3 regions of the Gilliamella sp. W8145 genome follow, and region 1 is predicted to be linked to each of the others. Evidence: riboswitches for the same ligand, from Rfam matches in the RefSeq annotation. Region 1 holds a riboswitch; each other region holds the start of a gene.
What was found. Region 1 has a riboswitch for thiamine pyrophosphate ahead of thiM (hydroxyethylthiazole kinase). Riboswitches for the same ligand answer to the same signal wherever they lie in the genome.
Positions count from the first base shown of each region.

Region 1 (11,416 bases):
GCAAATTTTTTTCCTTTTTGCTATTTTTTTGCTGGGATCAAAATCGATGTAACGACCATCTAAATTGAGATAAACAAACTCTTTTTTCTTCTCATCATAAGAATAGTACCGATAAATGATAGGTCCATCTTCCATATCATCAACGGCTCTGGCTATATAAAAATCATTATAATTACCATCAAAATTGTAGTCTATTTCTATGCCATTGTGATCAAAAAAATCTGGTGCAAAACGATAGCTATCATCTATATGGTTAACCGCACCTACTGAATATTCTCCTAAAAAGTCAAATCCTTGCAAATTATCTATAGTCTGAAATAATTGGTCATTTTTTTTACTATAAATATTTAAACCTGTTGGTTTCAATCCTTGACCTTTTTTATAGGAAAGTATCATTTTAAAATAAAAATCATCTGTCAATCTTTTTTGTAATAACTCTATATTGTTAATTTCTTCATTCTCAATAAGAATATCGAGATCACCGCCATCTTTAAAATTTAATTCAACATCATATTTATCAATGTTCGCCTTAAGAACATCTAAGTCAATTGCTAATACTAAACAAGGTAAAAACAAAACAACTGAGATAAGATATTTTATACAAATCATATTATAACCAACTAATTCCATTTAATATTTTTAATATTATTTTTTTAATCCTATTTATATCTTAAATTAATTCATATCAAAAATTAATTTAAAATGATTTAAAAATATATTATTTCTTATCAAATATAACTTATTGAGCAATTTTTCTAACCATATTTTTAATTACTATTTTGGATAACCATTTGTAGAAAAATAAATATTTAATTATTCAGTGTAAAAATTTGCAGTTACCACCATTGATAAAAATGGTGAGTAGGTCCAATTCCCTTACCAATTTTTAAACTATCTGCATGCTCAATAGCCCCTTGTAGGTAGTTTTTAGCATGTTTTATTGCATCTTCTAAATGATGTTTCGGTAATAAGGCTGCAATTGCCGCAGAGAGGGTACAACCTGTACCATGGGTATTTCTCGTTGCGATCCTTGGTGATGTCATTCTGATGACGTTGTTGTGAGTGATTAAATAATCAGGGCTTTCTTGACTTGGCAAATGTCCGCCTTTCATTAATACTGCCTGACAACCTAATTTAAGTAATTCATACCCCTGTTGTTGCATTTGCTCTTCGTTTTTTGCCTCACTACAATCAAGTAATGCAGCAGCTTCAGGTAGATTTGGGGTAATAATTGTGGCTAATGGTAATAATAGATCTCGAATAGCAGAAATGGCATCAGCTTTTAACAATGGATGTCCGCCTTTAGCAATCATTACGGTATCAAGCACAATATTGGCAATAGGATGATTGTTTAATAGCTGATGAACCGTAGTAACAATCTCTTTATTCATTAGCATGCCAATTTTAACACTATCAATGTAGATATCTTGATACAGCGTATTAAACTGTGCTTCAATAAATTGAGAGGGAATGGCATGTACACCATTAACGCTTTGCGTACTTTGTGCGGTTAATGCGGTGATTACTGACATACCATAAGCACCAAGTGCTGAAAATGCTTTTAAGTCAGCTTGAATACCTGCGCCACCACTAGGGTCACTGCCCGCTATTGTTAATGCAACTGTTGTCATGATTTGGTTTCCTATTTTGCTTGTTTTATTTTACTGATTAGGTCTGATGTCGCTTTGGCAAGATTAGCTTGTCCACATATTGCCGACACAACGGCAATACCTTCAATGCCAGTTTGGATTACTTCGGTTAAATTATTCACGCCGATACCACCGATCGCTACGGCAGGGCATTGTTTCGCTTTAGCCAGTTCTTTCAATTGAGCAATGCCAGTCGCAGCTGCGGCATCCTTTTTGGTTGCGGTTGGATAGATAGGCCCTATGCCAAGATAATCGACTAAATGCCACGGAACATTCTCTAGTTGTGATTGATTTGAAACTGAAAGTCCTAACCATTTGTCTCTGCCAATTAAGCGTCGAGTAACGTCGACCGGTAGATCGCTTTGTCCTATATGCACACCATCGGCATCAATGGCTAAAGCAATATCAACATGGTCATTGATAAATAGCGGAACTTGGGTACTGCTTAACACTTCTTTGAGCGCTTGTGCGGCGTCATACCAATTTTTACCAGAGTATTCTTGTTCTGAACGTAGTTGCACTGCGGTAACACCATTCTCAACGGCAATTTTGGTAGTAGTGACCATGCCATCTATACCGCCACATAATAACGGATCGAGGACTAAATAGAGAGTTAAATCAAGTTGCTTTTTCATCAAATATCCTTATTGGTAATTTTGCTTAAATAGGGAAAGTTGGTCAATTATTGCCATAGCAAAAGTGCCTAAACCTGATTGTTTGTTAGCGAGTTCACCAGCTTTTTTCATCATAAAACAAGCTGTTGCGGTAGCGGTTAAACGATCACTAGAGGTTGCAATAAATGCTGCTACCATCGCAGATAACGAACAGCCGGTACCGGTTACTTTAGTTAAAGCGATATCGCCACCGACAATGCTATAAATTTGTTCACCATCTGTGACATAGTCTATCTCACCTGTTATTGCGACAATGGTTTGATATTTTTGTGCTAATAGTATTGCTGCATTTAATGCAGAATCGGTAGAATCAAGTCCATCAGGCCCTTTCGATGATGATTGTTGACCACTCAATGCGAGAATTTCAGAGGCATTTCCTCGAATAACACTTGGTCTAAAAGTTATCAATTGTTTGGCAATTTCAGTGCGATATTTAAGTGCCGCACCAACCGCTACAGGATCCAGTACCCATGGTGTCTGTGTTTGTTCAGCTTTTGCTGCAGCTAACAACATACTATTTGCGCTGTGCTCATCAATGGTACCAATATTAATTAATAAACTACTGGCAATAGTTACAAAGTCTTCAACTTCTTGTTTAGCAACGACCATTGCTGGTGAAGCTCCAATGGCTAATAAGACATTAGCGGTAAAATTCTGTACGACATCATTGGTAATGCAATGGACTAACGGTCGTTGTTGTTTAACTTGCTCAATAAAGGGAATGGCATCATTATTTTGAAATAACTGAATGGTAGACATATTCTTTCCTTATTTATTATTGATATTAAGGGAAGAATGTGTCAAAACGGATAATTAAGACGAAGACTTCCCTACGCTGGTATGAGCCAGATCAGGTTCAACGGGTAAAATCTCAGTTTTTTGTAGTAACAAAAAACACCCCGAGTCAAAAAACAATTAATAAAAACAGTTTTATTATGTACTGAGTTTATATTTTATACAAGCTATTGTAATAATCTTTCGATATCGCTTATAGATCGTCTATCTGGTAAGAAAATGATTAAATGATCACCATCTTCGATCATTAAATCGGTATTAACAATAATCACATCTTCACCACGCACCACCGCACCAATAGTTGCCCCTGAAGGCAATTTTAGACTGTTAATATTTTTACCTACTAGTTTAGAATTTTCAGTATCACCACGAACAATCACTTCGACAATTTCTGATTCACCTTGCCGTAGTGAGACAACTTTTACCACGCCATTTTGTCTTACATGACTGAGTAATTCTGAAATAGTGGCATGTTGTGGTGAAATGGCAATATCAATCACACTATCGTTAATTAGTTCTAAGTAAGCTTGTCGTTGAATAAGTACGATGACTTTTTTTGCTCCCATCCTTTTGGCAAGCATTGATGACATAATATTCGATTCATCATCACTCGTCACTGCAACAAAAAGATCGGTAAGTTCGACTTGTTCTTGCGATAAGAGTTCTTGATCCGATGATTCACCATGTAATACGGTCGTATTAACTAACTGCTCGGCAATTAGTTCTGCTTTTTCGGCATTACGTTCAATCAATTTAACTTGATAATCGTTTTCTAATCGCTTAGCTAAAGCAACAGCAATGCCGCCACCACCACTAATGATTATTCGTTTATAAGGCTTTTCTAACCGTTGTAATTCACTGGTTACCGCTTTGATGTTAAGCGGTGGGGTAATAAAGTAAACCATATCCCCAGCTTCAATCAAGGTTGAACCGATCGGACGAATAAAACGATTTTTACGATAAATAGCCACCACCCGAGCTTCGACATGAGGTAAATGTTCTTTTAGCTCTGATAATTCACTACCCACCAATGCACCACCGTAGTAAGCTGTGACGGCAACTAAGCAGACTCGATTATCATAAAATGAGGCAAATTGTAGTGCGCCAGGATATTGCACTAGCTGGCTGATATGATTGGTGATTAGATTTTCTGGGGCAATAATATGGTCGATATTAATACAATCCTTATTAAAAAACGAGTATCTTTCATCATTATATTCAGGCGCTCGAATTCGTGCCACTTTTTGAGGAATCTTGAACATAACATGCCCAATTTGACAAGCCATCATATTGACTTCATCAGAATTGGTAACAGCGACTAACATGTCGGCAGATTCTGCACCAGCACTTTCTAATACTTGTGGATAAGATGATTTTCCACAAATAACTTGTAAATCAAAACGTTCTTGCAATGATTGCAATTTGTCATGATCTTCATCTACAACTGTCACATCGTTCTGTTTTTCAGTAACCAGATATTCGGCAAGAGCACTACCTGTTTGACCTGCACCAAGAATGATAATTTTCATAACTAACCTATGATAATCAAAAAGGCTTCAACGGCATTTATCATTAATAAAAACGATAATCCTTTTAGTCATTAAAGCCAATTGATATTGTTTAGCGTTAATTGCAATCTAGTTTTACGGTTAACTATACAAAACCAATTGCGTCATAAACTTTTTTCAACGTTGGCTCTGCTTTTGCACGAGCTTTTTGTGCACCTTCTTGCATAATTTTCAGAAGATAATTTTCATCATCACGATACTGATGATATTTCGCTTGTAAACCAGTTAACATATCAATAACTTGATTTGCGACCTCAGTTTTTAGATGGCCGTACATTTTACCTTCGAATTCTTTCTCAAGTTCAGCAATAGGTTTACCCGTAATACCGGTTAAGATATCTAACAGATTTGATACACCCGCTTTATTTTTTAAATCATAACGTACGACAGGTGGTTCATCAGAATCGGTCATTGCCCGTTTAATTTTCTTCTCGACATCTTTTGGATTTTCAAGTAACCCAATAACATTATTGCGATTTTCATCTGATTTAGACATTTTTTTGCTAGGATCTTGTAACGACATAACCCGTGCGCCAACTTTAGCAATAAATGGTTCAGGAACAGTGAAGATATCGCCATAAAGGGCATTAAAACGTATAGCAATATCGCGAGAAAGTTCAAGATGTTGTTTTTGATCATCACCAACAGGAACTAAATTAGCTTGATATAACAAAATATCGGCAGCCATTAACACTGGATAATCAAAAAGCCCGGCATTTATATTTTCTGAATGACGAGAAGATTTATCTTTAAATTGTGTCATACGACTAAGTTCACCAAAATAGGTATAACAGTTTAATGCCCAACCTAATTCAGCATGTGCAGGCACATGGGATTGCACAAAAATAGTACTTTTTTGTGGATCAATACCACAGGCTAGATAAAGTGCTAATGTATCAAGTGTTGCTTTACGTAACTTATTAGGATCTTGGCGTACCGTGATCGCATGTTGATTGACGATACAATAAACGCAATCATATTCATTTTGTAAAGACACCCAATTCTTTAAAGCACCTAAATAGTTGCCTAATGTTAGTTCTCCTGATGGCTGAGCGCCACTAAATACAATTGGTTTACTCATAATTTATTCCTAATTTTAACTTATTATTTTTTTGCATCAGCTTTTGGCTGAGGTAGTAGGGTTAATATATCTTGAAAATCATCAAATAAAAAATCGGGTTCACTTGTTGCAATTGATTCGCCATAATTATAACCATAACTTAACGCAACAGTAGGGCAATTAGCATTTTTGGCAGCGGTAATATCATTTTTCGAATCACCAACAAATAATAACTGATCATTGTATAATCCCAATGTTGCCATGACTTGATAAAGCGGAGCAGGGTGTGGTTTTAATTTAATTACATCACCACCGCCGAGTACTAATGAAAAATACTCTTTGATACCTAATGAGCTTAGTAATCCCGGTAAAAATTGTGCCGGTTTATTAGTTACAAGAGCTAAAGGGTAATGATTTTCATAAAGAGCTTTTAAGGTCTGTTTTACATAAGGAAACAGTGTTGTCTGCTCATCCATAACCTTATCATAATGCTGACTAAATATTTGTTTAGCTTCAGCAAAATATACTTTTGACGGATTAATATCAATAGCTTTGAAAACGCGTTCAAGCATCACATCAATACCATTACCTACCCAGTTTTTAACTTGTTCATTGGTAACTGTTGGTAAGTTTAGATCTGCCAACATTTTCTGGGTTGCTAAAGCAAGTCCAGGTACGCTATCTACTAATGTTCCATCTAAATCAAAAGCGATAGCTTGAATATCATCTAATTTAGCCATGTTTTACTCCTGCTAACTCTTTACGCATTGCATCAATTACCGTTTTATAGTCAGGTTGACCAAATATCGCTGAGCCAGCAACAAACATATCGGCTCCTGCCTTGGCAATTTCAGCTATATTATCTACTTTTACACCGCCATCAATTTCTAGGCGAATATTTTTACCTGAATCAATAATGCGTTGTTTAACTTGCTGCAACTTTTTAAGCGTTGCTGGGATGAATGATTGACCACCAAAACCTGGGTTAACACCCATCAATAAAATAATATCAACTTTATCCATCACATAGTCTAAATGGTCAAGTGGTGTTGCCGGATTAAGCACAATACCGGCACTGCAACCATGATCTTTAATTAATTGTAATGAACGATCTAGATGAATTGTCGCTTCAGGATGAATAGATATGTTTGTTGCTCCAGCTTTGGCAAAAGAGGTAATTAGCTCTTCAACTGGAGAAACCATTAAATGGACATCAATTGGTGCACTAATTCCATAGTCTCGCAATGCCTTACAAAACATACTACCCATTGTTAAATTGGGAACAAAATGATTATCCATCACATCGAAATGGACAACATCCGCTCCTGCATCTAATACTTTTTGGGTATCTTCACCAAGACGAGCGAAATCGGCGGATAGTATTGATGGTGCAATAATAAATTCATTCATAACATACCTCTACTCATAAACACCTTATACTTAAAAATAGCTTAGGATTTTTGGTACAAGGCCAATATTTCATCAATTTTTTTGCGTCCTTCGCCAGCGCAGCTAATTGAGCGCCGCATTTCTGCTCGGTAAAGATGGCGCGCTTTACTATATAACGTTCTGGTATAGTGAGTATCATGATTTGATACCAGAACTGGAATCTCTTTTTTATAGGCAATTTGCTCCGCTAATTGTGACAACCTTTGATGTTCATCAAACCCAAAATTATTAGAATAGTAGGCGGTAAAACCTGCTGTTTCATTAGGTGATAAATAAGGTGGATCACAATAAATAACTGAGTTACGTTTCGCCATTTTCATCGCTTTATGATAAGGCGTACAGACAAACTCAGCATTTTGTGCCTTTTTGGCAAAGAAATAGAGTTCCCTTTCCGGGAAATAAATAGTCTTGTAACGGCCAAATGGCACATTAAATAAACCACTATTATTATAACGACATAGGCCGTTGTAACAGTGACGATTTAAATAGACAAATAAAAGCGATCGCAAATATTGATCTTTGCTATAATTAAACACGTCACGTAGTTGATAAAATGCTTCAGCCTGATTATTTTGATCATTAAATAGTAATTTAAGATCATTAATGAACTGCTCCGGATTGGATTGTAATAACTTAAATAGTGCAATTAGATCATGATTGATATCAGCTAAAATATAACTTTTGAAGTTAGTATTTAAAAAAACGGAACCAGCGCCTACAAAGGGCTCAATGAGTTGTTCACCTTCCGGTAGATACCGTTTTATAGTGTCTACAAGCTCATATTTTCCTCCAGCCCACTTTAAAAAGGCTCGTCGCTTCTTCAACGGAAACTCCTATTTTGTCATTGGTAGGATATATGAACGATATCCTTTACTATTTTGCCGATTTTTCTTTATTAATCGTTGCGCCAGATTTAACCCAAGGTTTATCTTTTTTTAGTGCATCAGGTAAAGAGTTGATTGCTTTTTTAGCTTCAGCAGCAGAATCATACGTACCATTAACTAAAATAAACCATTTGGCATTATTTCTTTTAGTTTCATAAACTTGGTAATTGGTTAAATTATGTTTTTTTGCCAATTTTTTTAAACCTTCAAGCGAAGTTGATGCACTAAGTTGAATCGAAAACTGATTACTCTTTATTTTGTCAATTTTAGTCAGGTTATTATTTGCTTTAGATTCAACCTTGTTCGGCGAGGTTGGTCTATTATTCACATTATTATGCGATAAATTATTATCCTGATGAGTATTCTGGTCAATCTGTGACTCAGGTTTACTCTCTGGTAAAGGTTGACTGTTGGCTCCATTACCATTATTACCGGTCAATTCGCTACTGTTTTGTTGTTCATTAACATCGGTAATTGGTGCCGGCGCCATAGGCGCTGGTACCGTACTAGATGCTTGACCTTGAGTTGTATCTGTTGCAACGTCATTGGCTTGCGTTGTTATGGTTGGTTCAGGTTCTTGCATCGTCGAAACACCGCTAACTTCAGGTGGAGTTAGTGGGGTAGGTGTTTTGGGTTTTGACGAACGCAATAACATTGCGCTAATTAATAAGACAATAATAACAATAGTTAACCCCATAATTATCAATTTCTTTTTCGAATAATGCTGAAAAAAATTGGCAATACTAAATGAGGGCGTAGACGGCTTATTGGATTGTTCTGATATATAACGATCATCTTTATCTACACGCATATTAACTCCTTAACCTATTAATAGGTTTAATGCCTTATAACCAACCATGGTTTATCGATCAATTATTTAAATTTGTTCTATTTTATCAATGATATATCCAGCAACACCTTTAGCACTTTGCTCATCGGTTTTAATTGTGATGTCAGCAATTTCTTCATAAAGAGGATCTCGTTCCTGAGCTAATTCTTCATAAAGTTCGCGAGGGGTATTGCCACCTTGTAATAAAGGACGACGTTTATCTTTTTGTGTTCTTGCCATTTGTTTTTCAATTGTTGTTTCTAAATAAACGACAATACCGCGTGCTGATAAACGATTACGCGTCTCTTTCGATAGTACTGAACCACCACCGGTAGCAAGTACTACACCTTGTTTTTCAGTCAATTCATTAATGACTTTCTCTTCTCTGGCTCGGAATCCGTCTTCACCTTCTAAGTCAAAGATCCATGCAATATCAGCACCTGTACGTTTTTCAATCTCTTGATCAGAGTCAAAAAATTCCATGCCTAACTGTTGTGCAATTTGTCGGCCTATTGTGCTTTTTCCTGCCCCCATTGGGCCAATTAGAAAGATATTTCGCTTTTCTGCCATTGTAGTTTCATCATCTATTAATTTTGGTTAAAATTTACAACACAATATCAATTTGCAATGATTTTTATCATCATTTTGCCTTTGAATTGTGTAACTTTCTTGGATCTCCGTCTAACGACAAAAATTTAGGTCGGTAATTATCTCAATAGATAGCCCTATTTTGCAACAGGTATTTACTAATCAGTTAACTTATCCCCGCTTGATGTAGGTCATGAATATTAAGTGCACCAACTAATTCACCTTGATTATTGACTACTGGGGCAGCTGTAATATTATGATCATTAAATGTTTTTAAGGCTTCGACCGCCTTCCAATTTTCCGGTATTTGATGTCCTGGACTGGTCATTACTTCGATAATATTGTCTTGTAGTGTACCATGTTTTAATAGTAAACGACGCAAATCCCCATCAGTAAAAACGCCAACAATTTTATTATCATCTTGGCATATTGCCACTAATCCTACACCCGTTCGACTTAATTCTAACATCGCATCGAGTACCGTTGCTGATTGTGAAACTTTAGGAATTAAATCGCCTTTACGCATAATATCTTTTACGTGATTTAACAATTTAGCGCCTAGACTACCAGCAGGATGTGAACGAGCAAAATCTTCTTCTTTAAAACCACGAGCTCGCATAACGGCAATAGCCAATGCATCACCCATTAATAATGTATTGGTTGAACTTGAGGTTGGTGCAAGTCCCATTGGGCATGCTTCTTTCTCAATTGAAATGTCTAATACAGCTTGTGCTGCTGTCGCAAGTGGCGAATCAAGTCCACCAGTAATAGCGATAACCGGAATATTCATGGCTGCAAGGATTGGTAAAATAAATTGAAACTCCTTTGCTCGACCAGAATAAGAGATCAAAATTACTACATCGTTTTCAGTTACCATGCCTAAATCACCGTGTAGCGCTTCTGAGGGATGCATAAAAAAAGCCGGACTACCGGTACTAGCTAATGAAGCGGCGATTTTTTTTCCAATATGTCCTGATTTACCAATACCTGACACGACAACTTTTCCCTTGGTGGACAAAATGAACTGACAAGCTTTAATAAAGTCTTTGCCAAGCCGTGCTGGTAACTTTTGTGCTTCGTGAAGTTCAAGTTCAAGAAGTTCTCGACCATATTGTAACAATTTATCCATGTTTACTTGCCTATAGAATTAAATTTACACAAAAATTAAATTTATAATCAATTTTATGATTATATTTAATCAGATTATGTTAGATAGTCTAACAATTAACTATTGAATATTCAAAAAGCTTTTAGAATTAAAAAACAAAATTAGTGAAAGAATATTTAAGAAAGTTTTTTCAATAGCAAAAAAATTGAGGAACAGTTTTTTAAAAAGTTTAAAACTCTATTTTTTATACTTCAGTCAGTAATAATATTTACAAAATTTAACAATTTAACCGTTAAATAAAGTTGCGTAGATCTTTTTTATTACTATACTTTATGGATGATTTAAGCCGAACTTTTCGATGAGGAAGTAGGCAGTTTAGATAATATAAAGTTAAATAAAACATAGGATTACTTGACAGTGACTGTCGAAATGGATTATAATTTACAACACCCAACCTGCCAAACTTACCCTTTAAATTGGTTTAGTTTTAATAAGCTAAGTTCATTATATCTGCATAGTCAGTTTTATCAGCAAAATTTCAGAACACTATTAAGATCATTTTTATTCTCCCCATTTTTGTTAACTTTTCTGTTTATTCTATTCCTGTCATTTTCATTTAATAGTCAAGCGTTGTCGACTCATACGACAAATGTTATTCACGGTACAGCGCCATATTTGACTTTTGATGGTGGAGGATCACGGGCCACTGATACTAATAATTTATTAGCTATAACGTTATCGAATGGTGAAAAAATTACTCCAGAAACAAATAATTCTTCGGTAACACCTATTGTGTTACCCAATCAAGGGGA
Region 1 covers NZ_JACFRC010000001.1:4,169-15,584, forward strand. The annotation lists gene H3T80_RS00030 (hypothetical protein) at 1-630, opposite strand, end outside; gene thiD (bifunctional hydroxymethylpyrimidine kinase/phosphomethylpyrimidine kinase) at 837-1,631, opposite strand; gene thiE (thiamine phosphate synthase) at 1,643-2,284, opposite strand; gene thiM (hydroxyethylthiazole kinase) at 2,294-3,073, opposite strand; TPP riboswitch at 3,134-3,235, opposite strand; gene trkA (Trk system potassium transporter TrkA) at 3,286-4,647, opposite strand; gene trpS (tryptophan--tRNA ligase) at 4,772-5,767, opposite strand; gene H3T80_RS00060 (phosphoglycolate phosphatase) at 5,791-6,486, opposite strand; gene rpe (ribulose-phosphate 3-epimerase) at 6,479-7,156, opposite strand; gene H3T80_RS00070 (Dam family site-specific DNA-(adenine-N6)-methyltransferase) at 7,198-8,019, opposite strand; gene H3T80_RS00075 (SPOR domain-containing protein) at 8,069-8,890, opposite strand; gene aroK (shikimate kinase AroK) at 8,957-9,478, opposite strand; gene gutQ (arabinose-5-phosphate isomerase GutQ) at 9,663-10,625, opposite strand; gene H3T80_RS00090 (hypothetical protein) at 11,022-11,416, shown strand, end outside.

Region 2 (11,416 bases), 990 kb from region 1:
CGATATTCTGAAGATGGCGGTTCAGTAACAAATGACACTAAAAAGAATGGTGAAAAAGAATATAACTTAAGAACTGAAACATTAGTAAATAATTATAGTTTAAACCTTAGCGTAAATGTTTCTGGATTAAGTGGTTATTATGACAGTTTTTTAGCTGAAAAAAGTTCAAGGCAAGTTAAGTATATTTATACAGGTGATAAACCTAGTTATGAATTTGATCGTACAGATGGTAATTATTATTCTCGAAGTGAATTAAGACAACAAGCTGAAGATGAAATAAAATCAAGACTTAGTAATTACTTTTCTCGGGTTTCTTCAGCAATTCATCAATTATAAACGATCGCCAATAAATAAAATCCCACTCAGTTATTCTCTAGGTGGGATTTTTATTATTAAGATGTTTAAATCTCAGCTAAATTTTTAATCAAACCATTATGCAAGACCTAAAACCATTCGTCCATTTCGTGTAGCAACATTAACTACATTATCTAAATCTGTATAACGACATCCAGTCACTAATAATTTAAGTTCTTCCCACATATTACCGGTTGAAAAAGGTAACATATAATCACTGACGTTATCAGTCCCAATAGCAACAGGTATCCCAGCTGCAGCAAGTTCATCGACTGGTGTTAATGAATTTCGGGTTGGGCCATGTTCTTCACGGCGCGGGCTATCGATCCAAGCAAATGGGCAAGCAATTACCATCATTTTAGCTTCTTTCATTTTTTGGTAGAGTTTTTGACGATATTCCAAACTATGTGCGGTAATTGAAATACTATGAATAGCCACCACACGACCATGCATACCATGCTCAATGGTTTTATCAGTAAGTTGCTCGGTTTCGATTTCATCTGATGAGTTAAATTGGTCAACATGGACATGTACCATTTTGCCTAATGTTTTACCGGTTTGCATTAACACATCTAAATGTTTTAATCCCATGCCTTCACCATGATCTCGCTCATCACGACGCGGCAAACCACCAATAATATCCACTAAATCAGCACCTTTATCAAACCAGTATCGGGCTTCTTTATCAATGACTCCTTTAAGAGTTTGATTGACTAATTTAATCGTAATATCGTTTTTATATGTTTCACGAGCGCGCAGAGCTCCTCTAATTGCTCGCTCTTCGGCAATCGGATCAATATCAACAAATGAACCCATGGCAGTAACACCTTGTTCAATCATGCGTTCAACCGCCATGCTAAAATGTCGATAATAATCATCTTCGGTCATTGCTGCTTTCACTTTATCAAGCGTGTCCCATTTTTCAATTAAAGTCTGTTTTTGGTAGACATCAAAACTATCTACAGAGATAGTAAAAGCACGATCAGCATGCATATGTGAATTAACCCAACCACCATTTTGTTTAATTTTGTTCATCAAATATGCTTTCAAACTCTGATCTCGACTAGTTGATAACATTTGTTTATTATCGGTCATAATGCGCCTCTAAAATTTGGTTACTATTAAGTTTTAATAAAAAATAGATAAAAAAAATCCCCCAAAAGGAGGATCAAAATAAACCAGTTAGGATATTTCTTATAGTAATGAAAATACAAGTTGTCATGGAAGTTTACACTTTATTATTATTCCTAAGTGGGAGAGATTTTAATGGATTCATTGTTAAGATCAAGTATTTTAATTTTGAAAATATTTAAATAAATGAAATGGTTAAAGTATTATTTTTTAGATTTTTCAAACTAAAAAAAAGTCTATTTATACTCTCAAAGAGTAAACTATTAAATTACATATGCCTAACTTACTATTTAATAATAAGTATAATGGTCGAAAAAATGAGATTAGCATGATTATTAAAAAGCTGTTTATTCTTAACAGTAGGATTTCAATCATTACAAAACAAATTTGCTTATAAGGGTAAAATATGTCACAACTAAACATTATTGCTACCATTACGATAAAACCAGAGTATCATGAAGCATTTAAACCTATATTTAAACGATTAGTTATCGGTAGTCGAGCTGAACACGGTTGTGTTCGGTATGAGCTGAATCAAAGTATTGAGAATCCAAATATTTATATAGTAGTAGAAACGTGGCAATCACAGCAGGCGATTGACTTGCATAATACAACGCCATATTTAGTTGAATTTGCTAATTTTGCTAAGGAGCGTGTTGATGGATTATCGATTTGTATAGCTAAACAGGTTGATGTCTAAGCGGATAAATAAACACCAATAAAACCACCGATATTTAATCATATCGGTGGCAAATAAGCTTACATTTTGTCAACGGTTTTAATGCCAAGCATATCTAAACCCGTTTTAAGCGTTTTGGCTGTTAATAAGGCCAGTTTCAATCTGCTAACTTTTAAACTTTCATTTTCTGCGGCCAAAATAGGGCAGTGTTCATAAAAACTTGAAAATAGGGTAGCGATATCATACAGATACGCACAAAGAACATGTGGCGTACCTTCGGCGGCAACAGTTGTGATTGTTTCATCAAATTGATTCAAACGAATTGCTAATACGCGTTCCTTTTCAGTACCTAAATCGATATGACCATCTAGATTGTCTTCATTGATATTTGATTTTTTAAATACTGAAAGTACACGGGTATAGGCATACTGTAAATAAGGCGCTGTATTGCCTTCAAATGACAGCATATTATCCCAATCAAATACATAATCAGTCGTTCTATTTTTGGATAGATCAGCATATTTAACCGCACCAATGGCAACTGCATCAACCACTTGAGCCAGCTCGGTATCAGAAAGATCAGGATTTTTGCTTTTAATTAATGTTGCTGCTCGCTCAGTTGCTTCATCGAGTAAATCATTTAGTTTAACGGTATCACCTGAACGCGTTTTAAATGGTTTACCATCTTTACCTAACATCATACCAAACATATGATGTTCAAGTTTTAAAGATTCTGGGACATATTTTGCTTTATGCACAATCGCCCAAACTTGTTCTAAATGTTGGTGTTGGCGTGAATCGGTATAATATAAAATACGATCCGCGTGTAGCGTTTCATAACGGTATTTTGCACAGGCAATATCGGTTGTTGCATAAAGATAACCACCATCTCGTTTTTGGATGATAACACCCATTGGTTCGCCTTCTTTATTTTTATACTCATCTAAAAACACAACGATAGCGCCTTCACTTTCAACGGCTAATTTTTTCTGTTTAAGATCGGCAACAATGCCCGGAAGCATACTGTTATAGATACTTTCACCCATGGTATCTTCTAGTGAAAGTGTGACATTGAGTCGTTTATATGTGGCAATATTTTGCGTCATGGTAATATCAACCAGTTTTCGCCACATTTCACGGCAATACTCATCACCACCTTGAAGCTTAACGACATAATTACGGGCTTTTTCAGCAAAGACTTCATCTTCGTCATAATGTTTTTTTGCTGCACGATAAAAAGATTCTAGATCCGATAGATCCATATCGTTGGCCTGTTCGTTTTGCATTTTTTCAAGGTAAGCGATTAACATACCAAATTGCGTTCCCCAATCACCAACGTGATTAGCTCGAATCACATTGTGGCCAAGAAAATTTAAGACTCTAACACTCGCATCACCAATAATCGTTGAGCGTAAATGACCAACATGCATCTCTTTTGCTACGTTTGGTGCTGAGTAATCAACCACAATAGTTTGTGGTTTAGCCGGTAAGGTGATATTCAATTTATCGCTACTTAATGCTACTTCGTTCTGCTCGGCAATCCAACTATTTTTTAAAAAGATATTAATAAAACCCGGTCCAGCAATTTCTACTTTATCGGCAATATCTTCAATATCCAGATGTTGTAATACTTTTTCTGCCAATGCGCGTGGTGGCATACCCAATTTTTTAGCGGTAGCCATGATACCATTTGCTTGATAGTCACCAAATTGAACTTTGGCTGATTGCTTGATTAAAGCATCACAGTTTTTATCTGCACCAGCCATAATCATTGCTTGCGAAACTCGTTGCGTTAATAGTTGTTGAATGTTCACATTGTACCTAATCAATAATCATAAAATGAGGCATATAATACCGACAAACACAACAATTGTCACTGATTGCCTGTAATCTTACCTTGTTTTAATTTGTCTAAATTTGTATTTATCAACACATCGCCTGTTTACAATTCTATTTGCTACCACTAAACTACTCATCGTTCTCAACGGGGTGCCCTGAAGGGCTGAGAGTGTCAGAAAAACTGACATAACTCGTCGAACCTGAACTGGATAATGCCAGCGGAGGGATTTGAGTTATTATATCTGCTCAAACCTTTTGTCTTTTACACATTACTTTGGAGGCAAAATGTTTCGTAAAAACTTTTTACTATCTGTTATATTTTCATTTTCACTATTTAGTCATCTAGCTAATGCACAACAACCAACTCTAACCGTTTATAGTTACAATTCATTTATGTCACAGTGGGGGCCGGGTGAAACAATTAAAAAAGGCTTCGAAGCGCAATGTCATTGCCAACTTGATGTTGTCACATTGGGAGATGGCGTATCTGTTTTAAATCGCATTCGCCTTGAAGGCGACAAAACAAATGCTGATGTTATTTTAGGATTAGATAACAATCTATTAGCACAAGCCAAGCAAGCGGATATTTTAATTCCGCATCAAATTAGTAAACCCGATAACCTCAATACCGATTGGTGGGATGATAGTTTTATTCCTTACGATTTTGGCTATTTCGCTTTTATCTATAATCAAGATAAGATTAAAAATCCTCCTCATTCATTACATGAATTGGTCGAAAACCAAGCTAATTGGAAAATCATTTATCAAGATCCTAGAACCAGCACTCCAGGACTAGGTTTATTGTTTTGGATGAAAAAGGTCTATGGTGACGAGGCGGCAAATGCATGGCAACAAGTGGCTAAACATACGGTCACAGTAACTAAAGGTTGGAGTGAAGCCTATGGTATGTTCTTAAAAGATGAGGCGGATTTGGTATTAAGTTATAGCACATCGCCGATAGCACATATTATTAATGAAAATAATCATAACTACGCCGCCGCGATTTTTGCTGAAGGTCACTATCGCCAAGTCGAAGTGGCTGGCATCATTAAATATAGCCAAGAAGCTGATTTAGCTCGACAATTTTTACGTTACTTGCTAACACCTGAGATACAACGTCAATTTGCTGAAAAAAATGTGATGTATCCAATTATTAAAACCGATCTACCCGATGCTTATAAGCAAATTAATACCATTGATAAATCGCTAGAATTTACACCGGAAGAGATTGAAAAACATCAAAAAGGTTGGATTCGTGAGTGGCAGTCAGCAATAAGTAAATAGTTAAGTATTATTAATGTTAAAATTCAGATCGTTATTACCAGGTATCAGTGCTGCTAGTTTAATTTTAATCATATTAAGTTCAGCACTTCTCGCTATCTGGAAATTTGCCTTGCAGTCAGGAAATTTAAGCATCTATTTTGATAGTTACATATTGCATATTATATGGATAACTTTTTACCAAGCTGTATTGTCGACATTATTATCACTAATCGCAGCCATATTAATGGCTAAGGCATTATCTTTAGTGGATTTTAAAGGTAAAAAGTTGTTATTGAAGATGATGCCTATTACCTTTATATTACCAACACTAGTTGTTGTGACTGGTTTACTATCGGTTTACGGGCGACAAGGTTTATTATCAAGTATCTGCCAAATATTACACATACCATTCTCATTTTCAATTTATGGTTTACACGGCATTTTATTGGCACATGTATTTCTGAATTTCCCTTATGCCTGCTGTCTATTTTATCAAACCTTACAAAGCGTACCTATTGAACAAAAACATTTAGCTGCGCAATTAAATTTTAGCAATGTAACTTTTTTTAAAATTATTGAATGGCCATTACTGCGTAGACAAATATTACCTATGGCGGCATTAATTTTTATGTTATGTTTTTCAAGTTTTGCCATTGTTTTAGCATTAGGTGGCGGGCCTAAATATACCACGCTTGAAGTTGCTATTTATCAAGCAATTCGTGATTTTGATCTGTTACAAGCAGCATTACTTGCCTGTTTACAACTAGTTTGTTGTATTGCCTTCATTGGATTAATGCAAAAGATAAACAGAATCGATAAAAAATTAACGGTAAACTTTACTCAAACAGACTATCGTTTACCTTTACCCAAAGGATTAAAAATTGTTAGTTCAGTGCTAATTTTGATCGGTGGATTATTTATATTGTTACCTATGCTGACTATCCTGTTTCAAGGTATCTATTTCTTTCAATTCTCATTGTTGACCTTTTCATTACAGCAAGCTTTACTTTTTTCAATCATTATTGCTTTTGGTTCATCAATTATTGCCATGATACTGGGGTTACTATTACTTTGGACCAATAGTCGATTACTGATAAATAGACAACCTCGATTGAGTAATGGACTATTATTAATTGCATCACTTATTCTAGCCATATCAAGTATGGTATTGGCATCAGGATTATTTTTATTACTATTTGACTATAGTAATAATGCCATTTTTATCTGCTTATTGATGATGGTTTGTAATGGATTGATGGCGTTACCATTTATTATAAAAAATCTTGCCGTACCAATGTATGATATTACCGCTCGATATTGGCGACTCACCCAATCACTGAATATCAATGGTTTAACTCACTTTTATTTAATTGATTTTAGAGGATTAAGAAGAATAATATTGATGAGTTTTGCATTTGCTGGCATATTGTCATTGGGCGATTTTGGTGTAATTGCCTTATTTGGTGGGCAGTCAGTCACCACTTTACCTTATTATTTATATCAACAGATATCGCATTATCATTACAAAGAAAGTATAGTAACAGCGGCAATTTTATTAATTTTATCATTTAGCTTATTGGTTGTTATGGATTATGATCGAACTTCAAAATACTGAGTATCAATATGATAACTTCAACATGCACTTTGTGCTTAATATTGCCGCTAAAGAAAGAGTGGTCATTGTTGGCCCAAGCGGTGCAGGCAAAAGTACATTACTCAGTTTAATAGCCGGATTCATTTTTCCCAATGGCGGACAAATCATTCTCAATCAGCAAAATGTTACTACCACTTTACCGGGTAAACGGCCGGTATCGATGCTATTCCAAAACAATAATTTATTCAGCCATCTTACCGTCGAACAAAATATAGCGTTAGGTATTAAACCATTATTAAAACTTAGCCGTGCAGAACAGACAATAATTGGTGACATATTAGTGCGTGTCGGATTGGAAGGCTTTAACCAACGTTATCCCGAACAACTTTCAGGAGGTCAACGGCAACGTGTTGCACTGGCACGCTGTTTAATACAACATCGTCCAATTTTACTCCTTGATGAACCATTTTCTGCGCTTGACCAAGCATTACGTTTTGAAATGCTAGCTCTTGTTAATCAAGTTTGTAGCGAATTCAACCTTACTTTAATGATGGTCTCGCATTATTTGGATGATTCTCTTCACCACTTCTCACGTTGCCTCGTTATTGATAATGGAAAAATTATTTTTAATGCAGCTCCAAATCAGCTTAATGAAAATCAAAAGATAGCGGAGTTATTAGGTATTGAAAGTTAGGATTTTAAGTTGAAAAAGTTGAGGAGAGTTTTTTAAATAATTAAAAACTGTGATTTAGCTGGTTATCTTACTAATAATATTTACAAAATTTAACAATTTAGCCTCAAAAAGTGGTTGCGAGTTTTTTTTATGTCTTTATAATTTTAAACAATTTTAAGTAGGATTATCGATCATTATTTAGTTAATCAAACTAACAATTGAAGATAAAATATCAAATTAAACATAAAGTTAATTGACAGGATGTCGAATATGCATTATAATTTTAAACACCAAACACCAAACACCAAACCTGCTCAACCTATAATTTAATTTCAGCTAATTACCTCAATTCAAGTTTACTTTTTCACGATAGTTTATCTTTTCACAGAAAATCCAAGTTAATATCTAGTCTTAGTCCATATCAATTTAGCCAAAGAACAAAAAAAACAAAACGCTGTTTAGTTCAGCCTTCACCTTGTAAAGGTTTCATAGCAAATACAATGCGTTGTATTTTTGCTTTAACAAATTCTTCATTATTATCCGTTTGTTTATCTCTGGTTAAACCGTTTATTTATATTTTATTTATTTTATGCTTTTTAGGCGTCAGTCAAAAAAGCCTAGCACTCACAGCACATAGTATAAATGTCATTATTGGTAATAAACCGAAAGTTGTCGATATTGAAGGGGCATCGAAAAAACATGGTTTTACTGTTAATGGTGTTTTATATAGTTCAAATACCAATAACTTAAGTGACACACAAATCAATCAGTTTGATGGTAATTTAACAATTAAGGACTTTATTATTAAGGATTATGCAATGAATGATTTAGATGTGACGGCTAATTATGATGATACCGATGGTGATGGCATTCGCAATAACACTCCGTTCACCGTAGAAAAAACAACCTATAGTTGGTTTGATAATAAAGGGATAAAAATCGAAAATAATGAAAAAATAATTGGTTGTGGTAGTGACATTTCCATGCCGTTAACTTTAACTATTACAACGAAAGTAAAAACCTATTCCGAATATGGTGTTCCTAATGAAAGCGAATATGTTGATATCACTCAAAAATATAAAATTATGGCTAAACCTGACATTTGTTATGCAAAACCAAATCAGATGATAACTTTTCCTACTATGACATGGGGAAGTGCCCGTCCAATTGAATACCAAGGTAGGATAGAATGTATTTTGACGGGTTATGCTGATAATGAATTTGAATTATCTTTGGATGAAGATTTTGTAGATCTTAGAGTGACAAGAGGTTGGAATTTTGATAATTCGAGAGTAAGAAATAGTTATTGCGGTGGTGGTTATAATGCGAATGTTTTTGATCCAATTAATGGTTTTAAAGTGTCAGCTTCTCCTCATTTCCCTACCACTGGTTTTCCAGGAGCGAAATTTCAATTAGTTATGACTGGTCATCAAGAGGATTTTGATTATAACGTTTCCGCAAATCCTAAAGATAGTGTGGTTGTTGATAAAGCGGGTAATGTTATGTTGAAAAAAAAACCAATAGGACTGGTGACTATAACCGCGAAGTTCAAGCATAGTGAACAAATACCCGAACAAGTCTATTCATTTAATTTATCAGGAGTTTGGGCTGTACCACATGGTCAAGGAGATAATCATTATACATATGAACAAATAGTACATTTGTGTGGAGGGGAACAAAATATACCTTCACGGGCAGAAATGTCAAATTCCCCGAATGCACCAGCTTCATGGACGAAATACCCACTGGCATGGGATGCATTTACTCGGACGATAGGTGAGGGATTGTTAAGTGAATGGGGAATGTCAACTAAGTATAGTTACCCGGATTCTGACTGGCCAAGAAGTGGATTACTTTGGTTTTATACAAGAGATCAATATGATGTATCATCAGATATAGCTAAAGGTTTGTCTGATCGGTTTGCTGCTGACGCATGGATTGGGCAAATAGGTGTTTGGGCCTACGCTCAACAACTAAGAGGCGTATGTATTCAATAAGAGAATAATATTAATAAAATACAATGTGGATGAATTTTAGTAATAATTTTCGTAGATGACTTTAATACATGGAATGAAATACGTTATTAAACAGTTGGTTAAGTGTCTAATAGTTAATGCATTTTCGAAAATATGGATTTTAGTTAAAAGTACTTATCATTTGAAACTTTTATTTATAAATTATTCCTCATAAAACCATCTTTTTCGGATGGAGGTCGTTATTGGCGTCATATTGGTGGAGGATTATTTAGTGAATTGGGGATGTCAATTAAATATAGCTATCCCGATTCTGACTGGCCGGACAGTGGATTACTTTGGTTTTATACAAGAGATCAATATGCAGTATCATCAGATATAGCTGCAGGCTTATCTGATCGGTTTGCTGCTGACGCATGGATAGGACAAATACAAGTTTGGGAAAAAATCAGTCTTTACGAGCGGTCTACAAAGAATAAATACATATTTAACTTAATATTACTATTAGAAAGTTTTAGTATAATTGTTACAAATAAAAAGGGTAGTAATGAATTTTATTCAAAAATTAGAAGAACAATCACAATTTGAAGGTGTTTTATGATTTAAAGAAGGGGTGTTTTTACGTGCATATAATCAAGGCGTGTATATATTAACTGAATTGCTAGGTTATCCATTTAAAGCTCGGGTGATAAAATTAAAAACACTTAAAAATAAATTGATAACGACCAGTACATTTCCACTCAATACACTAGCAAAACGGCTATCTAACGCTAATTTAACTGAATTTGGGGTAAGTTATCCGTATGCTTATAATCATGAAAGTTATAGTTTGTGGTTTCAGCGACATTGCCATGAAGAGAGCTTTGCAAACGAAACGGCAATAGCCCGCCGTGAGCCATTGAAAATGCGCGATCGGCGGGCGTCGGCGCTAGCGATTAAAAAATGCACTATAGAGAAAAATACTAACAGTATCTATCTAAAATTAAATCAAAAACAAATTAATTATCTTTCAAATTGGTAACAAGGCTGTTATTCGCTTGAAGTAGATTATGCATTTATCCGAAGTTTAAAAAATAAACTTAATTCTTGATCTAAAAATGATGATATTTATTATTAATATAAATCCAATCTATCCAAATTATTAGTATATTATTTAGCCGCTTTTCGTGGCTTTTATTTGCACTTAAGGTTTTGTTAATCTGATTTTGTTAGTTTAGTGACCATTATTAATTGTGAATAATGGTAACTATGCAAAAGTTAGATAATTCTGCAGGCTTTAATTGGCGTTCATTGATCTATGTAATTTTATTTTTTTGTTACTTTTCTTGTAGTTTGCAACTCTATATTGTTTTCTCTGGACATGCTAATTTTATTGGTTTACGCGATTCAATTATTTACAGCATGATTTGGTTGGTACCGGTATTATTTTTCCCTCGTTATACAAAAAAAATTGCTACTGTTTATGGCATTATAATTGGGGGATTATCATTAATTTCTATTGGTTATTTCACCATATATCGACAAGAGTTTTCACAGAGTGTTTTTTTTGTAATGGCCGAGTCCAATTATAATGAATCACATGAGTTTATCTCTCAATATTTAAGCATTAAGTTAGTTATAGTATTGCTGATCTATATTTTGCTTGGTTTTTTTCTATGGCTTAAAGTCAAACCTATTTATGTTAAAAATATGACTAAATGGTTAGTGTCTATATTCATTGTTGTTTATGCATTAATGCCGCTTTGTATTGGTGTTGTAATAAAAAAAATGTCATTTGCACAAGCCACTCAACATTTACAAGAACGTATGGAAACTACAGTGCCGTGGCAATTGATCAACAGTTATTTAGCATATCGTTCACAATTGTCGAATATGGAGAATATTTTAAATCATTTGCAAACATTGCCTAA
Region 2 covers NZ_JACFRC010000001.1:990,942-1,002,357, reverse strand. The annotation lists gene H3T80_RS04540 (hypothetical protein) at 1-336, shown strand, start outside; gene H3T80_RS04535 (amidohydrolase family protein) at 433-1,449, opposite strand; gene H3T80_RS04530 (putative quinol monooxygenase) at 1,892-2,185, shown strand; gene argS (arginine--tRNA ligase) at 2,245-3,978, opposite strand; TPP riboswitch at 4,140-4,248, shown strand; gene thiB (thiamine ABC transporter substrate binding subunit) at 4,289-5,287, shown strand; gene thiP (thiamine/thiamine pyrophosphate ABC transporter permease) at 5,301-6,881, shown strand; gene thiQ (thiamine ABC transporter ATP-binding protein ThiQ) at 6,859-7,554, shown strand; gene H3T80_RS04505 (hypothetical protein) at 8,034-9,530, shown strand; gene H3T80_RS04500 (hypothetical protein) at 9,792-10,094, shown strand; gene H3T80_RS04495 (hypothetical protein) at 10,120-10,527, shown strand; gene cptA (phosphoethanolamine transferase CptA) at 10,755-11,416, shown strand, end outside.
Region 2: linked by a shared signal. The riboswitch ahead of thiB (thiamine ABC transporter substrate binding subunit) and the one ahead of thiM (hydroxyethylthiazole kinase) in region 1 are both predicted to bind thiamine pyrophosphate.

Region 3 (11,416 bases), 410 kb from region 1:
AACCAATGGCTATTGATGATGGCGCAATGGGACCAAAAATAAAATCAGTGATTGAATTTGTTGAGCAAACAGGTAACACCGCTTATATCGGTAACTTAACTGATATTGAATCGCTATTAGCAAAAACCAAAGGTACCATTATCAGCCAATAGCACCTATAAAACTCAGCAGTAACGGATAGATACATTGGACAGGAGTTTAAATATGAGATTAGACAGACAAACACTACATAACTTGATTGCCAAAAAGTTACATAAAGCTGGATTAACTCAAGAGCATGCCGATATCGCCGCAGATGCACTGGCATTTGCCGATGCCAGAGGTATTCACTCACACGGCGCCGTACGAGTTGAATATTACGCTGAACGGATTGCCAAAGGCGGCATGACTCCTTATCCTAATGTCACCTATAAGGAGACGGGCCCTTCGTCAGCAATCTTAGATTTTGATAATGGTTGTGGATTAGTTGCTGCTAAGTTCGGTATGGACAAAGCGATAGCATTAGCGAAGAAAAATGGTGTTGCAGTAGTAGGGATTCGTCGAATGTCACACAGTGGTTCACTGTGCTATTTTACCGAGATGGCTGCCAAACAAAACTTAGTCGCCATATCCATGTGCCAATCTGATCCAATGGCAGTCCCATATGGCGGCGCTGAAGAATTTTTTGGTACCAATCCTATTGCATTTGCTGCTCCCACCAATGACGAGCGAATTGTCTCATTCGATATGGCAACCACTGTTCAAGCTTGGGGAAAAGTATTATATGCTAGATCCAAAGGTGCCCAAATTCCAGCTACATGGGCGGTTGATGAATTAGGTGAGCCAACTACTGATCCTTATAAAGTAAATGCTCTATTACCGATTGCCGATGCTAAAGGTTATGGATTAATGATGATGGTTGACGTACTTTCTGGCATATTACTTGGCTTACCATTTGGTAAAAATGTTTCATCCATGTATGCTGATTTATCCAAAGGCCGTGACCTTGGCCATCTGCATATTGTTATCAATCCTGAATATTTTATTGGCCTTGATATATTTAAACAAAGTATGTCTACTATGCTAGACCAACTAAAACAAACTAAACCAGCCAAAGGTAATAGTGAAGTCTTCTTCCCAGGAGAACGAAGCAGAAAACGTGAAGCCGATTATCAAAAAAATGGTATAGAAATTGTTGATGATATTTATAACTATTTAATTAGCGATGATATTCACTATAATCGATATGATCATAAAAATAAATTTGCGGAATAGTATCGAGGTTTAAAAACCCCTCTCCTCAAATTTTTTATATTCGCTGAGTTTCGGACGTTTTGTTATTTGGTGGCTATTTTTAAATGGCGATTACGTCCGAGTAAAGAGGGTTTACGCAACTATTCTTTACCAACTCTTGCAGCGACCACGCAAGTGGTCACTAGGTGACTGCATTCCGCCTGCGTTCGCTATTAACGCACCGGGGGTGATTTGTTCCTGACAAAACACAGCCTTGCCAAACATCCTTGTTTGCCATGCTAATTTCACTCAGTTATCAGCACGTTGCTAAGGTCGTTAAATAAAACACACCAAACTGATTGGCTAACAATAAACTTTTATGTTTAGTGTAAGCTGATTTAATAACTAAGTGGTCCTGACACTAATTATTAGCAATAGATAAAAGATAATTAGTTTGTAAAAACATCATAAATAGTTATTAGTAAAAATATATTTTAGAAGTAATTGAGATAGTTTTTGATCTTTAGTTTAAGCCAGTTAACTAAACTTGCATATTTCTGCTTTCTAGTTTAATTTAACAACACAAATTTTTTTATATTTCGAGACTAAACATGACAATATCATTTAAAGAGCAGCAACAACGAATCAATTTTGTTAAACAATTTTTTGCCGAGCAATTAGCAAATAATCTATCATTAATTGAAGTTCAAGCACCAATATTGAGTCAAATTGGTGATGGCGTTCAAGATAATTTGTCAGGTACCGAAAAAGCCGTTCAAGTTAATATTAAAAGTATTCCTAATGCACAATTCGAAGTTGTTCATTCACTAGCTAAATGGAAACGTAAAACGTTAAGTCAGCACAATTTTCCTGTTGGTGAAGGCATTTATACTAATATGAAGGCTCTGCGCCCGGATGAAGATAAACTTTCGCCTATTCACTCTGTTTATGTTGATCAATGGGATTGGGAAAAAGTGATTCGTCCCGAAGATCGCAATTTAGCTTATTTAAAACAAACGGTTGAAAAAATTTATAGTGCGATTAAAGCGACTGAAAAAGCAGTCTCTGAAAAATATCATTTATCACGTTTTTTACCCGAAACAATTACCTTTATGGATAGTGAACAGCTGTTAAAACGTTATCCAAATTTATCACCGAAAGAGCGTGAAAATGCAATTACCAAAGAGTTAGGCGCCGTATTTTTAATTGGTATTGGTGGTGAATTATCAAATAATGAAAAACATGATGTACGTGCTCCTGATTATGATGATTGGAGTAGTGATAATGAAATGGGTTCAAAAGGCTTAAATGGTGACATTTTAGTTTGGAATCCTGTGCTAAATAGTGGTTTTGAAATCTCATCAATGGGAGTCCGTGTCGATCCAGAAACCTTAAAACGACAATTAAAACTGACTAATAATGAAGATCGCCTTCAATATGCATGGCATAAAGCATTAGCTAATGGTGATTTTTTACAAACAATTGGTGGTGGAATTGGCCAATCACGATTAACCATGTTACTTTTACAGCAACAACATATTGGCCAAGTACAAGCAAGTGTTTGGGACGATGCCACCAAACAAGATTATTCAAAACTACTTTAGTTTAAACATTGTTTAAATATAGTTCAAATTCAGCATACTTTACCCAGAGTGGTAAAGTATGCTTATTATTTAAATACTTTTATCTAATCCCATTTGCCAGAAACCAATTTCAAGTTTAGTTGCTTGCCTGAATAATTTTGTTAAATGTTCAATGCGACTAGCATCTAAATTTACTAAGCGCTGATCAATCCACGCAATTTCATTTTGCATTGTTTGTTGGAATTCCTTACTAGCATACATGTTAACCCAACTGTTATATCTATTGTTGTTAGCATCATACCAATGTTGTTTGGTTAGCCAATCAGCAATCATACCGTAACCAATTAAACAAGGCGCTAATACAATATGCAAATCTAATATATCCCCATGTAATCCGACATCCAATACATAACCCGTATATTCACTATTTGCTTTGGCTTCAGTTAATAGGTTAAGTTCGTTCTCAGTTATTTGCCACTTTTTACAATATTCAATATGTAAGTCTAGTTCAACTTCAACAATTGCTTTCAAGTTATTTAAAGATTGTTTGATTTCAGCCAGATCATGACTTTTATACACTGCTAATCCCCATGCTCAGGAAAAATTGATAAGGAAAAGATAAGCTTGTTTTAAATAGTGTTGAAAGTAGGCAACATCTATTGTACCTTTACCTAATTTTTGAATAAACTCATGTTAAATATAGTTATTCCAATCATTTTGGCATGATTGAATAAGTGAATAAAATGACGACATGACGACTCCTTTTTATAAAAATTAGTAATTAAGGAGTACAACAGACTTGCAGAAAAGCGTGTTTTATACTCCCTTCGTCGGTACTAACCGAATCAGGTTCAACGGGTATAATCTCAGCCTAAGGCACCCCGGATAAATACAGATGAATAATAGCTCAGAAAATAACTAACAATTTTTGTAAAAATAATAGTTTATTAGCCGTTACTATTTATTCAAATGTTCTTCATTAACTAACCGATAGATCTTCTATAACTGTAGCTAATAATCAGTAATTATTCTGTCTTCGAGTCAATTTGCTGATTATCTTCTGAAGATGGCGCTACTATTTCTTGTTGAGAAGATTTCTCTAATTCAGCTTTTTCGGCTTGCTGATTAGAAATTGAAGACTCTTGTTGTTTTGCTTCAGTTGTTACCGAATTATCTTGTGAACGAATATATACAATCTTTTGTTGACCTCGGTCACACGATCCGACAATTTTACCTGCAACGCCTTGCTCAGCTTGTTCTGATGGAACTAAATTTAATTGAAAACTGTTTTCATCAACACCATTGTTTTTGATTTTCTCAGCGATACTGGCACTAATTTCTTCACAATTAGAAGCAGCGGCAACCATTGGAAGACCTAACAATAAAACCACGACTAACTTTTTCATACCCTTTCCTATAAATTATAAATAATAAGTCTTGTTGCATTGTAAAACGATTGATAAAACTGTCCATATCGTTATAAGCAATATGATAAATAAATTTTATCAATTTATTAATGAAGTTAGCACAAGATTCTAACCGATTAATCTTGCTTATGCTGGCTTTCAAGTACTTTCAATTTATCTAAAACCCAACAGCGAATATCGGCTAATTCAGTTTCAGACAATCGATTAACAAAATCTCTTTTTTCATGAAGTTGTTTACGATCTTCATCAGTCAAAACAACCCCTTTTAAATTTAATAATACTTCTTTACGGTACATAGAATAGATAAAATCTTTTATTAAATCGTCAGAAAGATTAATGTTAGTCATTTTGATTTCCTTATTTTATATCTTTAACGCTCATACGATTAAGTCGACATCTAAATTAATAACATCACCACTCAATATAAAAGAGTATTAAAAAATAAACTCTGTTTAATAAACAGCCGGATCTCCAATATAATCGAATCGCAAATAGATGACAATGATTGAATCAAATAACACAAACAAAACTTTTTCATTTATTCAAAACTAACTTGTGAATTATTCACTTAATTATTTGATAAGTATTTAACAAACCTGTTGATAACTCTATAACTGATTGATATTTATTAATTTAACTTCAAGGTTAAAATTTAATCTGCAATATAAAAACCTATTTTTGAAAATAAATACTCTATATTTGTCAACAGAAATCATCTAACAATTTGATAAAATTTTGATAAAAAAATACAGCATAAGGTTTAAATTATGCTGTATTGAAATAATACAAAGAAGTATAACAATATATTTACAATGCCGTAAAAAACGCAATTAAACCAAACAAAACACCAGGGGAATTAGCTATAGCAATCGGCCAATCTTTTTTAGGTTGTAATAATCCATAACAAACCCATAATGAACAGTTAATTGCTGCTGCTAATGGTTGAGTTGGATTGGTTTTAAAACCATGAAGATTGTCGATAATTTGTGGGATATATGACACATACATGCCTAATGATGCAATCGTTGCAACGACGCCTAAATAATGGAAAGCTTTAGGGGAAAGATTCAAGATCAACCTGCCTGCTTAAATGTGAATGGAGAAATTAATCTATCATAGATAATCAGCGAATTAAACCTTGTCCTACCTAGCTTTTAGACAATTTTATGTAAATAAAATGATAAAAAATAACTGGCAAAATTAGTAATATTTTGAAAATAAAAAATAAAAAAATTTACTTTGGTTTGCCAAATTGCTTTGCTGAATTTTTTTGCTTTTATATTATCGTTAAGCTTAACAAGCAATGTACAAAAACTGATTACGACAGTAGCAGTATTAACAACTGAGTAAGGTTAGCATGACAAACATGGATGTTTGACAAGGCTGTGTTTTGTCAGGAATAAATAACAGTACAGCAGGAAATTTGCGCCTAAAACAGGGAAATGACGATAAATAGTCACTTATCTAGAGGTATTTAGGTCTAAATATAACCCCTAATGCCTCAAAAAAGCGCGGTTAGGAATTTAGTTTAAGTGAAGATTTATCGTACAAAGGCCACAATAAAAATCAAAGTGTTTTATACATATGGTAATTTATCAGTACCTGATTTTTTCTGTATATTTTGTTAGCTCGCTTTATTATAAAACCCCATTTTTGGAAAATTGGCATGGCCACTTTTGATGCATCTACACTTAATTGTGAAAAATTTTTCTGGTGGGCCAAATCGAGCACATGGTTATAGAGTTTTCTAGCTACGCCTCGTTTTTGAAAGTCAGGATGCACGTAAAAACAGTCTATGTAACCATCATCTTTAAGTTCAATAAATCCCGCAAGGCGTGAGCCAAAGATAGCTATCCAAGGCTGAGTGTTATCTAAACGTTTTAGCCACATCTGATAATCTGGTGGTGTTGGGCACCATGCTTCTTGCTCTGCTTTGCTATAAATATCGGTATCAATAGCATGAATAGTCGAATGAAACAAATCGCATATTTCAATGGCATAGAGTGAAGAGTATGCTTTTATTTCAATTTTAGATGTAGAATTATCCAATGTGTTTCCTATTTTCATTATGATTTACTTCAACAACTTCATTATCGCCAACATTGACAAGACTGGCTGTAGTTGGTAAAGAGGGTTTGCGCAAACCCTCTTTGCTCGGACGTAATCGCCATACAGAACTAGTCATAATATAATAAAACGTCCACAACTAAAACAACTAAGGTGGTTAATTAGTTATAAAAGACGAGTTTGTTTGGTCTCTTTGCCAAGCAATAATATTGCTAAAATAGCAACCAGAATTGATAAACTAAATAGCGCAAATATCATGCTTACACCAACTTGGTTAGCCATTAAGAATCCAACCATTAATGGACCTAATATGCCACCAATTCGACCAATAGATGCAGCCATACCAGCACCGGTAGCACGAATATTGGTGCTATATTGTTCTGGTGTATAAGCATACATTGCTCCCCATGCTCCTAAATTGAAAAATGATAATAATGCTCCACTGATAAGCAATTGGTTAATTGAGTCAGCAATACCAAATAAATAAGCACTGATTAAAGTACCCAATAAATATGCTATTAATACCCATTTACGCCCTACTCGTTCAATCAACCACGCAACTGTAAAATAGCCGGGTAATTGGGCTAAGGTCATCATGAGAATATAACCAAAGCTTTTTACCATATCAAAGCCTTTAAGCATCATTACGCTTGGTAACCATAAGAACATGCCATAGTATGAAAATACTACACAAAACCATACTATCCATAACATTATCGTTTGACGTCGGAATGAGTTTGATAATAGTGATTGTATTTTTTTGATAACTGGCTCTGTTTGAGCATGGCTATTTTGATGTTGATACGATTGTGAGTCCGGTAAATTAAAGCGTAAGTAAAGCGCGTAAAAAGCTGGTATTGCACATAATATCATTGCGCCACGCCAACCAACGGCAGGCAGAGGAATTAGAAAATAAGCAATTAGCGCAGCTAAAATCCAACCTACAGCCCAAAAGCTTTCAAGTAATACCACAATGCGCCCGCGTACTTCAGGCTCAACACTTTCACTAACTAGCGTCGATGCAACGGGTAATTCACCGCCTAGCCCCATACCAATGAAGAATCGTAAAACGAATAAACTACCTAACCCCCAAGCAAAAGCACTTAAGCCACTGGCAATACTAAACATTAATAAAGTGAATAGAAAAGCTGATTTGCGACCTTTTTTATCAGCATAAATACCAAATAAAAAGGCACCAACAGCCATACCAATTGAATTAACACTGCCAATCCAACCAAGTTGTGATGGTGTTAATCCCCAATCTTGCTTTAAAGCAGCTAATATAAAAGATAATAATCCAACATCCATTGCATCAAAAAGCCAGCCAGTGCCGGCAATAAGCAATAATTTATTGGTAGATAATAATGCGGTTTTAGAACTTTCCATAATCAATAATTTAACGCAGATTTTAGTATGTGTGATCAAAGCAATTTTTTTTCAAAATGTCCATAACTTAATCGGATAGAACCCACATTATCGCCAAAGTCAGTACCTTGCGAAACAATAATATGTTTTGACAACAATTGATTTAATATTGTCAGTTCTTGTGCAGCATTATTAACTGGTAAATGAGCATATAAATGAAAACCTCCGGTTGGGACTCGGTAAATAACATCACCATTAAAATAATCATCAAGCCAATCCATTAATTGATTAGCTTTATTCTGCAATTGTTGGCGGAGCCATTTTTGATGTGTTTGATAATGGTGACTTAAATATTCCTCAGCTAATAGTTGCGGTAAAATACTTAAGCCAGAGTCAATATGATGCCGGATATTGGCTAATTTTTCGATAATTTCACTTGGTGCTATCATCCAACCAATACGTATATTACGGCCGATATATTTGGATAAAGATCCTAAATAGACCACTTGATTACTTACATCAAATTTTTTAATCGGTAAAATATTGGTCTTTTCATCAAAAGCTAATCCACTATAGGCATCATCTTCAACAATACCAATACATTGTTTTCGACAAAATGCCAGTACCTGCTTCTTGCGCTGATTACTCATCACACAACCAATTGGATTTTGAAAGATAGGATTTAGAAATAACCATTTTATTTGTCGCTCTAAGGTAACTTTTTGTAAACTCTCTAAAGTAATACCCTCTTCATCACATTCAATACCGTATAAACGCAATCCTGCAGCTTGAAATAATGGTAATGAATAAAAATATGATGGTGATTCAATACCTATCGCATCGCCAGGTTTTAATAATCCTTGGGTAATCAAAAAAAGAGATTGTTGAGTGCCTGAGGTAATAAGAATTTGTTCGGTATCAACCACCATAGCAAATTGTTTCTTCATATAATGCGCAATTTGCTGCTTAAGCGAAGGAAGCCCTAATTGCAACATGTCGCTTTTCTTTTCGTAAGCAACCATTTCATGGGAAGTAATATTTGGTAATATTAATTTAGGGATCATATTAGTGGGCAAGTCACCATTAGCTAAATCACAAATATGATCCATTTGATGCCGAACCTGTGCCACTTTTTGGTGATATACATTTTGACGATGATGATAAAAATTGGCTGGCAATCGCCAATTAATAGTCGAATAAGCTTGCAGCCCCCACTTTTGTTCATTAACAAAAGTCCCACAGCCCTGCTTTCGCACTAATATACCTCGTTCAGTCAAACTATCTAGCGCATGCACAATAGTTGAACGGTTAACTTGTAGATCTTTGGCTAAATTACGCTCAGATGGTAATCGTTCACCGGCTATTAATACTCCTTGTTCGATATAGTTCTCAATCAATTGCGTGACTTTTTTAAATAATGCGCCATTAAAAAGGCTCAATTTTTGTTTATTCCACATCTTTTATTTTTTAAGTTTCCTAGAACTTATTACCTTAAAAGCAAAATTGGATGAGTTAATTATAGTCCAATTGGCTGTTTATTGCAGTGATTTAATTTTGAATAATAGTCCTGATATTAGACAACTAACATTAATTAATCAGGAGTAGCAATGAAACAACATACCGGTACACAAACTGTAAAACGTGGAATGGCACAAATGCAAAAAGGCGGCGTGATAATGGATGTCGTCAATGCCGAACAAGCAAAAATCGCTGAACAAGCTGGTGCCGTAGCTGTTATGGCTTTAGAACGTGTTCCTTCCGATATTCGTGCTGCTGGTGGCGTCGCAAGAATGGCCGATCCGACCATTGTTGAAGAAGTAATGAAAGCAGTAACAATTCCTGTTATGGCTAAAGCAAGAATTGGCCATATTGTTGAAGCACGTATTTTAGAATCAATGGGTGTGGATTATATTGATGAAAGTGAAGTGTTGACTCCTGCTGATGAACAATATCACTTATTGAAAGATGAATTCACTGTGCCTTTTGTCTGTGGCTGTCGAGATTTGGGAGAAGCATTACGCCGAATTGGTGAAGGTGCATCTATGTTACGAACCAAAGGTGAGCCAGGAACAGGCAATATTGTTGAAGCGGTTAGACATATGCGCCGTGTCAATGAACAAATTCGTTTAGTCGTTGGCAAATCAAAGGATGAACTCATGACATTTGCCAAAGAAATTGGCGCGCCATATGAATTAGTATTACAAATTAAACAACTTGGTAAATTACCAGTCGTAAACTTTGCTGCCGGTGGTGTAGCCACACCAGCTGATGCTGCATTAATGATGCAACTTGGTGCTGATGGTGTATTTGTCGGTTCAGGTATTTTTAAATCACAAAATCCAGAAAAATTTGCCAAAGCGATTGTTCAAGCAACAACTTATTTTGATGATTATCCAAGATTAGCTGAATTATCCAAAGGATTGGGTGAAGCAATGAAAGGGATTGAAATCAGTAAATTAACTGAATCAGAAAGAATGCAAGATCGAGGCTGGTAATGACAACAATTGCCAACGTAAAAGCCAATAAAATCATTGGGGTGCTTAATTTACAAGGTGCCGTAACCGAACATTTAAACATGCTTGCTAGCATTGATTTTGTGAGTCCTATTGCAGTTAAAAAAAACGAACAATTGCGTCAACTTGATGGCTTAATTATTCCGGGAGGAGAATCAACAGCAATAAGTCGTTTAATTAGACAAAATGATTTATTTGAACCAATCCAAGCGTTTGCTAAACAAGGTAAAGGTATTTTTGGAACCTGTGCTGGATTAGTACTTTGTGGCACTGAAACGAGTCATAATGAGGTTGAACAACTAGGACTAATAGATATTCTTGTTGAAAGAAATGGCTTTGGGCGACAAATAAATAGCTTCGAAACACTGTTAGATATTGCACCTATCGGTCAGCAAATTCCAGCGGTGTTTATTCGTGCCCCCTATATTGCCAAAGCAGGTAAACAAGTAAAACAACTCGCTTCTGTTGATAATCATTGTGTAATGGCGGAACAAGATAATATTTTGGTATGTTCATTCCACCCAGAACTAACTACTGATAACCGCATAATGCGCTATTTTGTTGAAAAATGTTAATGCTTAAAATATAGTCCATTTTTAAACTATAAAAATGGCAAATTTTAGTAATATTTGATTATTGACACTAATTATTAGTGCCATTTTTTGTCTTAAAAACCCCGTTCCTCATATTTTTTGCTTTTTTAGTTTCGGACGTTTTGTTGTTTTGCAGTTATTTCTATTCGGCGATTACGTCCGAGTAAAGAGCATTTGAGCAAACTCTCTTTACCAACTCCCGCGGTGACTTCGCAAATGGTTACGATGTGACTGTCTTCCGCCTTCGTTCGCTCTTAACGCACCGGCTGTGATTTGTTCCTGACAAACAACAGCCTTGTCAAACATCCCTGTTTGCCATGCTACTAATCTCTCTCAGTTGTCAGCACATTGCTAATGTCGCGAAATGAAGCACTCCAATCTGATTGTCTAGAAATAAACTTTTATATTTAGAGCGAACTGATTTTAGTTTTAAAGCCAATTTCGGTTAATTGTGGCTAGATTTAGGTTTTAAAAAACCCCTTTCCTCAACTTTTTTGTTCTTTTAATTTCGGACGTTTTACTGTTTTGTGGCTAGTTTTATACGGTGATTACGTCCGAGTAAAGAGGGTTTGCGCGAACCCTCTTTACCAACTCTCGCGGCGACCACGCAAGTGGTCACGATGTGACTTCCTTCCACCTTCGTTCGCTGTTAACGC
Region 3 covers NZ_JACFRC010000001.1:411,053-422,468, reverse strand. The annotation lists gene H3T80_RS01850 (carbamate kinase) at 1-152, shown strand, start outside; gene allD (ureidoglycolate dehydrogenase) at 205-1,254, shown strand; gene asnA (aspartate--ammonia ligase) at 1,824-2,816, shown strand; partial or broken gene H3T80_RS01835 (TenA family protein) at 2,886-3,479, opposite strand; TPP riboswitch at 3,600-3,689, opposite strand; gene H3T80_RS01825 (DUF1161 domain-containing protein) at 3,821-4,201, opposite strand; gene H3T80_RS01820 (hypothetical protein) at 4,339-4,569, opposite strand; gene H3T80_RS01815 (SemiSWEET family transporter) at 5,030-5,293, opposite strand; gene H3T80_RS01810 (GNAT family N-acetyltransferase) at 5,789-6,271, opposite strand; gene H3T80_RS01805 (hypothetical protein) at 6,264-6,407, opposite strand; gene H3T80_RS01800 (MFS transporter) at 6,455-7,675, opposite strand; gene H3T80_RS01795 (PLP-dependent aminotransferase family protein) at 7,711-9,111, opposite strand; gene pdxS (pyridoxal 5'-phosphate synthase lyase subunit PdxS) at 9,262-10,149, shown strand; gene pdxT (pyridoxal 5'-phosphate synthase glutaminase subunit PdxT) at 10,149-10,742, shown strand.
Region 3: linked by a shared signal. The riboswitch ahead of H3T80_RS01835 (TenA family protein) and the one ahead of thiM (hydroxyethylthiazole kinase) in region 1 are both predicted to bind thiamine pyrophosphate.